2 regions of the Streptomyces sp. NBC_00996 genome follow, and region 1 is predicted to be linked to the other one. Evidence: predicted binding sites of a transcription regulator. Region 1 holds the regulator's gene; the other holds the start of a gene.
The links. The regulator HrcA, encoded in region 1, represses chaperone genes, less so after heat shock. The targets are predictions, from matches to a motif close to TTNGCACTCNGNNNNNCNGAGTGCNAA.

Region 1 (4,586 bases):
CCGGGGGTCTGGGGGGCGGAGCCCCCCAGGGACGGGACGGGCAGGGGCAAAGGGGGCGAAAAACTCCACCTCAGCGGCCATTGAACGCGTCCTTCAGCCGCGAGAACAGCCCCTGCTGCCCGGGCTGGAACTGCCCGGTCGGCCGCTCCTCACCCCGCAGCTTCGCAAGCTCCCGCAGCAACCGCTCCTGCTCGGGATCGAGCTTCGTGGGCGTCATCACCTCGACGTGCACGATCAGATCGCCCCGGCCACCGCCCCGCAGATGCGTGATGCCCCGCCCGTGCAGCGGGATCGACTGCCCGGACTGCGTGCCCGGACGGATGTCGACCTCCTCCAGGCCGTCGAGCGTCTCCAGCGGCACCTTCGTGCCCAGGCACGCCGCGGTCATCGGGATGGTGACCGTGCAGTGCAGATCGTCGCCACGCCGCTGGAACACGGCGTGCGGCAGCTCGTGGATCTCGACGTAGAGGTCACCGGCGGGCCCGCCACCGGGGCCGACCTCGCCCTCGCCCGCGAGTTGGATCCGCGTGCCGTTGTCGACACCGGCCGGAATCTTCACGGTCAGCGTCCGACGGGAGCGGACCCGTCCGTCGCCCGCGCACTCCGGGCACGGGGTCGGGACCACGGTGCCGAAGCCCTGGCACTGCGGGCAGGGGCGGGACGTCATGACCTGGCCCAGGAAGGACCGCGTCACCTGCGACACCTCACCGCGACCGCGGCACATGTCACACGTCTGCGCCGAGGTGCCCGGCGCCGCGCCTTCCCCATTGCAGGTGGCGCAGACGACGGCCGTGTCGACCTGGATGTCCTTCGTCGTGCCGAAGGCGGCCTCGTCCAGCTCGATCTCGAGCCGGATCATGGCGTCCTGGCCACGGCGGGTGCGCGACCGGGGGCCGCGCTGCGACGCCGTACCGAAGAAGGCGTCCATGATGTCCGAGAAGTTCCCGAAGCCGCCCGCGCCGAAGCCGCCCGCGCCCGCGCCGCCCGACTGGGACAGCGGGTCGCCACCGAGGTCGTAGACCTGCTTCTTCTGCGGGTCCGACAACACCTCGTACGCGGCGTTGATCTCCTTGAACCGCTCCTGCGTCTTCGGATCGGGATTGACGTCCGGGTGCAGCTCGCGCGCGAGCCTCCGGAACGCCTTCTTGATCTCGTCCTGGGACGCGTCGCGGCGCACGCCGAGTACGGCGTAGTAGTCCGTGGCCACTTAAGACTCCGCCAGGATCTGTCCGACGTACCGTGCCACCGCTCGTACCGCTCCCATCGTTCCCGGATAATCCATGCGGGTCGGGCCGACCACGCCGAGTTTGGCTACTGCCTCGCCGCCCGAACCGTAGCCGACCGAGACCACGGACGTGGAGTTGAGTCCCTCATACGCGTTCTCGTGCCCGATTCGCACGGTCATGCTCGAATCCCCGGCCTCACCAAGCAACTTGAGGAGCACCACCTGCTCCTCCAGCGCTTCGAGCACCGGCCGGATGGTGAGAGGGAAGTCATGTCCGAAACGGGTGAGATTGGCGGTGCCGCCGATCATCAGCCGCTCCTCGGTCTCCTCGACGAGCGTCTCCAGAAGAGTGGAGAGCACTGTCGAGACCGTACCGCGGTCCTCCGCCTCGAAGGCCTCCGGCAGGTCCTGCACGAGCTGCGGGACGTCCGCGAAACGGCGACCCGCGACCCGGCTGTTGAGCCGGGCCCGCAGATCCGCGAGCGACGTCTCGCCGAACGGTACAGGGCAGTCGATCATGCGCTGCTCGACCCGGCCGGTGTCGGTGATCAGCACGAGCATCACGCGCGCGGGGGCGAGCGAGAGCAGCTCCACGTGCCGCACGGTCGAGCGCGTCAGCGAGGGGTACTGCACCACGGCGACCTGCCGTGTGAGCTGCGCGAGCAGCCGTACGGTCCGGCCCACGACGTCGTCGAGGTCGACGGCGCCGTCGAGGAAGTTCTGGATGGCGCGCCGCTCGGGCGCGGTCATGGGCTTGACGCCCGCGAGCTTGTCGACGAAGAGGCGGTAGCCCTTGTCGGTGGGGATGCGCCCGGCGCTGGTGTGCGGCTGGGCGATATAACCCTCGTCCTCCAACACAGCCATGTCGTTGCGCACGGTCGCCGGCGAGACGCCGAGGCGGTGCCGCTCGGTCAGCGCCTTGGAACCGACCGGCTCCTCGGTGCCCACGTAGTCCTGGACGATGGCGCGCAGCACCTCGAGCCTGCGTTCACTGAGCATCGCGCACACCTCCAGAAGTCTTCCCCGCGCACTTCGTGGCCTTCGGCCTGGCACTCAGCGCACGTGAGTGCCAGCGTTCCCCGGCCCAGTGTACGGCGGTGAGGTACGGCCCCGGCAAGGGCGGGCCTGCGATGTCGTGCCTGGCAGGCTCTCACGGCTAGCGTCTCCATATGAGGCTGACTTGGGAAGACCTGGGGTGGGAAACGGTGGCGCCCCGGGTCGGGCGGAAGCGGCTTCCGGTCTGGGACTGCACGGCCGGGCTCGTGGTGGGCGACGGCGCGGCGCTGATGATCGACGCGGGGTCGAGCCTGCGGGAGGGCGCGCAGCTGCGGACCGAGGCGCGACGGATCCTCGGTGGCGACCGCCGTGTGACGCACCTCGCACTCACGCATCCCCACTTCGACCATGTCTTCGGGGCGGCCGCGTTCGCCGGGGTGGAGGTGTTCGGCGCGGTCGGCCTGGACGCGGTCTTCGCGCACGACCGCGAGGAGCTGCGCGCGGACGCCGTACGCAACGGTCTCGACCCCCGCGAGGCGGCGGAGGCCGCGGATCTCCTGGTCCACCCCCGCCACTCGGTGTCCGGCGAGTGGACCCTCGATCTCGGAGGCGGCATACAGGTCCTGCTCGCCAACGTGGGCCCCGGCCACACCTGCCACGATCTGGTGGTCCTGGTCCCCGGTCCACCCGGCTCACCGGAGACCGTCTTCTGCGGCGACCTGGTGGAGGAGTCGGGCGAACCCCAGGCGGGTCCCGACGCCGTTCCCTCCCACTGGCCGGCGGCGCTGGACCGGCTGCTCGACCTGGGCGGGGAGGACGCGGTGTACGTGCCGGGGCACGGCGCGGCGGTGAATGCGGCGTTTGTCCGTGCACAGCGGGACGCGTTGGCCACACGTTTCGGCGTGTCTTCGTAGCGGGCCGGGAGCTTCTCCTATCGTCATCCGAATGCGCCAGTACTCTCCGGACCTGACCCCGCCGTGGAAGAAGCCCCAGGCCGTGCCCAAGGTCCACGCCGACCCCGGCCTGGTGGTCGAGGAGCCCGGCACCGGCTTCTGCGGCGCGGTGATCCGCTGCGAGGCGGGCACGGTGACCCTGGAGGACCGCTTCGGCAAGCACCGCGTGTTCCCGCTGGAGCCGCGCGGCTTCCTTCTGGAGGGCAAGGTGGTGACGCTGGTCCGCCCGGCCTCCGGTCCGGTACGTCCCACCCGCACGGCCTCCGGTTCGGTCGCCGTCCCCGGCGCGCGGGCCCGGGTCGCGCGGGCCGGACGTGTCTACGTGGAGGGCCGCCACGACGCCGAACTGGTCGAGCGTGTCTGGGGCGACGACCTCCGTATCGAAGGCGTCGTCGTCGAGTACCTGGAGGGCATCGACGACCTCCCGTCGATCGTCGCGGACTTCGCGCCGGGGCCGGACGCCCGCCTCGGCGTCCTGGTCGACCACCTGGTCCCCGGCACGAAGGAGTCCCGCATCGCGGACGCGGTCACCAGCGACCACGCCCTGGTGCTGGGCCACCCGTACATCGACATCTGGGAGGCTGTGAAGCCGTCCTCCGTGGGCATCGGGGCCTGGCCCAGGATCCCGCACGGCCAGGACTGGAAGACGGGCGTCTGCCGCGCCCTGGGCTGGCCGGAGAACACCGGCGCGGCCTGGCAGCACATCCTGTCCCGGGTGCGGTCCTACAAGGACCTGGAGCCGGAACTCCTGGGCCGGGTGGAGGAGTTGATCGACTTCGTGACGGCACCGGTGTAGCTGGGGGCAGTCGTGCCGCCGGGGCGGCACCCGCCCCGCAGAAGGCGGCACCCTGCGAGCGCCGGTAGGCGCACCGCTCCCGACCCCGGCCGCGTCCCCGGGTGCCTCAGTCCACCAGGTCCCGCACCACCGCGTCGGCCAGCAGCCGCCCCCGCAGCGTGAGAACGGCGCGACCGGCGTCGTACGGGCCGGGCTCGAGGAGTCCGTCGGACAGGGCCCGGCGGGATGCGGCCAGCCCGTCCGGCCGGAGCAGGGACAGCGGGCAGCCCTCGCGCAGCCGCAGTTCGAGCAGGATCCGCTCGACGCGGCGGTCCTCCTCGGAGAGGAGTTCGCGGCCCGCGCCCGGGGAGCGGCCGGAGGCCAGGGCGGCGGCGTACGCCCCGGGATGCTTCACATTCCACCAGCGCACGCCGCCGACGTGGCTGTGGGCGCCGGGGCCCGCGCCCCACCAGTCGGCGCCGCGCCAGTACAGCTCGTTGTGCAGGCAGCGACCGGCCTCGGAGGTGGCCCAGTTCGACACCTCGTACCAGTCGAACCCGGCCGCCGACATCACCTCGTCCGCGATCAGGTAGCGGTCCGCGTGAACGTCGTCGTCCGTCATCGGGACCTCGCCACG
Region 2 (4,586 bases), 3.1 Mb from region 1:
GTCCAGGCCGACCTGGTCGAGCTTGAGGCCGACCTCCTCGGCGATGACCTGACCACCGGTGAGGGTGGCGATGTCGCCGAGCATGGCCTTGCGGCGGTCACCGAAGCCGGGAGCCTTCACGGCAACGGCGTTGAAGGTGCCACGGATCTTGTTCACGACCAGGGTCGACAGGGCCTCGCCCTCGACGTCCTCGGCGATGATCAGCAGCGGCTTGGAGGCGTTGGACTGGATGACCTTCTCCAGCAGCGGCAGCAGGTCCTGGATGGAGCTGATCTTGCCCTGGTGGATGAGGATGTACGGGTCCTCGAGGACCGCCTCCATGCGCTCCTGGTCCGTCACGAAGTACGGCGACAGGTAGCCCTTGTCGAAGGCCATGCCCTCGGTGAAGTCCAGCTCCAGACCGAAGGTGTTGGACTCCTCGACGGTGATGACACCGTCCTTGCCGACCTTGTCCATCGCTTCGGCGATGAGCTCGCCGACCTGCGGGTCCTGGGCGGACAGACCGGCGACGGCGGCGATGTCGGACTTCTCGTCGATCGGGCGCGCGGTGGCGAGGAGCTCGTCGGAGACGGCCTTGACCGCCGCGTCGATGCCCTTCTTCAGCAGCGCCGGGGAGGCACCCGCGGCGACGTTCCTCAGGCCCTCGCGCACGAGCGCCTGGGCGAGCACGGTGGCGGTGGTCGTACCGTCACCCGCGATGTCGTTGGTCTTGGTCGCCACCTCCTTCACCAGCTGGGCACCGAGGTTCTCGTACGGGTCCTCGACCTCGACCTCGCGGGCGATGGTGACACCGTCGTTGGTGATGGTGGGAGCGCCGAACTTCTTGTCGATGACGACGTTGCGGCCCTTGGGGCCGATCGTCACCTTCACCGTGTCGGCAAGCTTGTTGACGCCGCGCTCAAGGGCGCGACGGGCGTCCTCGTCGAACTTCAGGATCTTCGCCATGGAGCGATTCAGCCCTCTCGGAAACTTTGGGAGAAACGAACTGCGCCCCCAGCGCCCGGCTTTTGAAGGTCGCGGGGGCCAGGGGCGCAGTTCACTGCAAAACGGGGTGAATTACTTCTCGATGATCGCGAGCACGTCGCGAGCCGAGAGGACGAGGTACTCCTCGCCGTTGTACTTCACCTCGGTGCCGCCGTATTTGCTGTAGAGCACGACGTCGCCGACAGTGACGTCGAGCGGAAGACGGTTACCGTCCTCGAAGCGGCCCGGACCCACGGCGAGGACGACGCCCTCCTGGGGCTTCTCCTTCGCGGTGTCCGGGATGACCAGGCCAGAGGCCGTGGTCTGCTCGGCGTCGAGCGGCTGGACCACAATGCGGTCCTCGAGCGGCTTGATGGCAACCTTGGAGCTGGCGGTCGTCACGATCCGACCTCCCCCTTCGGAGATCTCACGGGGTTAACTGTCTGAGGTGGCGACCAGGTCGATCCGTCGTCGCGGGTGCCGGACCTGCCCGTCGCTACTGGCACTCTCCAGGGGGGAGTGCCAGACCTGAGACTATGACCGCGATTAGCACTCGGTCAAGCGGAGTGCCAGAAGCCTCCGGCGCGCCGCGATGTTTCTGGTCGCACCGGGTGGATGCGGACGCCGTCAGAGGTAGTCCTCGAGACGGGCCACCGTGAATCCCTGCGCCTGGACGCGACGCAGCAACCGGGTCGTCGACTCGCTGAGCGTGACGCCGTCCGTGTCCTGCGGACGGGCGAGGACGATGTCGCCGGGTCGCAGCCGGTCCCCCTCCGCGCACCGCAGCCCTTCCGCCCTCATCGACGCCCGCCACAGTACGACCGCAGCGACCCCGCAGTCCCCCGCCGCGCGCAACGTCGTGCGGTCGTACCTGCCGTACGGGGGCCGCAGCAGCCGGGGCCGGATGCCGAAGCGCTGTTTGAGCTTGACCTGCTGGCCGCAGATCTCGGCGCGCTGACCGACATACGGCAGGCCGCGCAGGGAGGCGTGGTCGAGGGTGTGGTTCTGCACGCTGGCGCCGACCGCGCGCAGCTGGGCGAAGTGCCCGTACCCCGGCCCGACGACGCTGTCCGTGAGGAACATGCTGACCGGCAGCCGCAGTTCACGGACCATGTCGACGAACCGCGGATCGCGCTCGACGCCGTCGTCGTATGTCAGGAAGACCACCTTGTCGCGGGTGGGGACGTGGTCCACGACGGGCGGCAGGCCCGGACCCGCGGTGCGGGCGGTGGTCCGGACGGGCGGTCTCGGCGCCCTGGCGAGCGGGGCGGCGAGCCCCCAGCGGCGGTACGCCGACTCGCGTGGCCGTACCTTCTGCGCCGCTTTCTTGCCCAGCCGCTCGATCGGGTCGACGGACTGCGCGCAGCCGCTCAGGAGAGCGGCGGCGAGCAGCCCGGCGACCAGTCCCCGCACCCTCACAGGTAGTCCTCCAGGCGGGCCACCGCGTATCCCTCGTCCGTCACCTTCCTCATGAAGCGGCGGACCATGTCGGGCATCGTGCCCTTCCAGTCGTTCCGGCCGCGGAAGTGGGTGAGGACGATGTCGCCGGGGTGCAGGTCCTGGTCCCACTCGCGGTACTCCCAGTGGTCGACGAAGACCTCCTCGTCCCAGATGGGCGCGTACTTGATGCCGCAGGACTTGGCGGCGCGCAGGGTGTCCTGGTTGTAGTTGCCGTACGGGGGCCGGAAGACCGTGGGGCGCTTGCCGAACTGCCGCTTCATGATGGCCTGCATGCCGCAGATCTCGTCCTTCTGTTCCGCGTACGAGAGTCCGGGCAGGTAGGGGTGGTGGAGCGTGTGGTTGTTCAGCGTCACGCCCCGGTCGCGCATCTTCCGGAAGTACTGGTAGTCGTCCTTGATCAGGTAGTTGCTGAGGAAGGCGGTGTACGGGATCTTCAGATCGCTCATCATCCGCAGGAACTTCGGGTCCTTCTCCTCGCCGTCGTCGATGGTGAGGAAGACGACCTTGTCCTTGGTGGGGACGGTGGTGAAGACCGGGGGCAGGTCCAGCTCCTCCTGGTCGTCGACCTCGAACCCGTCGCGGGCCCTGATCACCGGCTTCTTGACGGGCGCCGGCGGGGCCGTCAGCGGCGTCCTGGCCAGTCCCCAGCGTTTGGCCGCGGCGGCCCGTTGGGCCTGCGCGACGCGGAGCTTGGCGGCGTACGAGTAGAGGGCACGGGCGGGGGGCGCCTTCATCGCCTGCTGACCGGGGGCCGGCCGCACGCCGTGACCGTCGGAGCAGCCGGAGACGAGGGCGGTGAGGGCGAGCACGGCGACCACACCGCGGGAACCGACTCCACCGCGGGTACAGGCCCCCTTGCCGGATTCGGCACTCCCGCGGGCGCCGAATCCTCCGCGAAGCCCCATCCCATTCGCCGCATTTTTATACTTTTGTCGTACAGGTCGCATGGCGCCGGATCCTCGCAGGTCATGCCCCGCACGGGGCCCCGACACCGCCGCCGGAACGCGCAGCGTCCACCGACTGGCCCACAATGGGCCGGTGAACGACGTCTCCTTCGCCTCCCTGCTCACCCCCGAGGGCCGCGCCCTGCTCGACGAGGTGCGCGGCACCGAACCGGCGCAGGAGCTGGCCGTCGCCACCCGGCTGCGCCGCGAGCACCCGGCCGAGCTGGTCTCGGCGGCCCTCGGGCAGGCGCGGCTTCGGCAGCGGGCGGCGGCGAAGTTCGGGGCCGAGGACGCGGAGCGGATGTTCTTCACCCCGCACGGGGTGGAGCAGTCGACGCGGACCAGCGTGGCGACCTACCGCGCGGAGCGGTTCCGGGCGCTGGGCATTCGTTCCGTCGCCGACCTCTGCTGCGGCATCGGCGGCGACGCGATCGCGCTCGCCCGCGCCGGGATCCGGGTCCTCGCCGTCGACCGCGACCCGCTGACGACGGAGGTCGCCCGCGCGAACGCCGACGCGCTCGGTCTCGCCGGCCTCATCGAGGTGCGCGAGGCGGATGTCACGGAGGTGGACACCGCGCAGTACGACGCGGTCTTCGTGGACCCGGCCCGGCGGGGCGGCCGTGGCCGGATCTTCGACCCGGAGGCTTACTCGCCCCCGCTGTCCTGGGCGGTCGGGACGGCCCTGAAGGCGCCGCTCGCCGCGCTGAAGATCGCCCCCGGCATCCCCCACGAGGCGGTCCCCGCCGAGGCGGAGGCCGAGTGGATCTCGGACGGCGGGGATGTGAAGGAGGCCGTGCTGTGGTTCGGCACGGAACCCGGTCTGGTGCGGGCCACGCTGCTGCCGGGACCCCGCGAGCTGCGCGGCCGCGGTCTCCCGAACCCCCGAGTCCGGCCGCCGGGACGCTACTTGTACGAGCCCGACGGCGCCGTCATCCGCGCCCATCTGGTCGCGGAGGTGGCCGAGGAGCTCGACGGCGGCTTGATCGACGAGACCATCGCGTACGTCACGGCGGACGAGCTGCGCCCGACGCCGTACGCCACCGCATACGAGATCACCGATCAACTCCACTTCAGCGTGAAGAAGTTGAAGGCGCTGCTGCGGGAGCGGGAGGTCGGCGTCCTGACGGTGAAGAAGCGCGGGTCGGCCGTGGAGCCGGAGGAGCTGCGGCGCAAGGCCCTGCCCAAGGCGCACGGTCCCGGATCCGCGACGGTGTTCCT

Region 2: groES (co-chaperone GroES) is a predicted target of HrcA. The motif match lies at 1,510-1,536, and genes of this name have one in related genera.

What each region holds. Positions count from the first base shown of each region.
Region 1 is NZ_CP108723.1:3,611,485-3,616,070, forward strand. Features, by position in the region: gene dnaJ (molecular chaperone DnaJ) at 71-1,207, opposite strand; gene hrcA (heat-inducible transcriptional repressor HrcA) at 1,208-2,224, opposite strand; gene OG390_RS17015 (MBL fold metallo-hydrolase) at 2,395-3,135, shown strand; gene OG390_RS17020 (DUF3097 domain-containing protein) at 3,167-3,970, shown strand; gene hemW (radical SAM family heme chaperone HemW) at 4,077-4,586, opposite strand, start outside.
Region 2 is NZ_CP108723.1:6,663,143-6,667,728, reverse strand. Features, by position in the region: gene groL (chaperonin GroEL) at 1-945, opposite strand, end outside; gene groES (co-chaperone GroES) at 1,057-1,365, opposite strand; gene OG390_RS31475 (polysaccharide deacetylase family protein) at 1,591-2,382, opposite strand; gene OG390_RS31470 (polysaccharide deacetylase family protein) at 2,379-3,371, opposite strand; gene OG390_RS31465 (THUMP-like domain-containing protein) at 3,463-4,586, shown strand, end outside.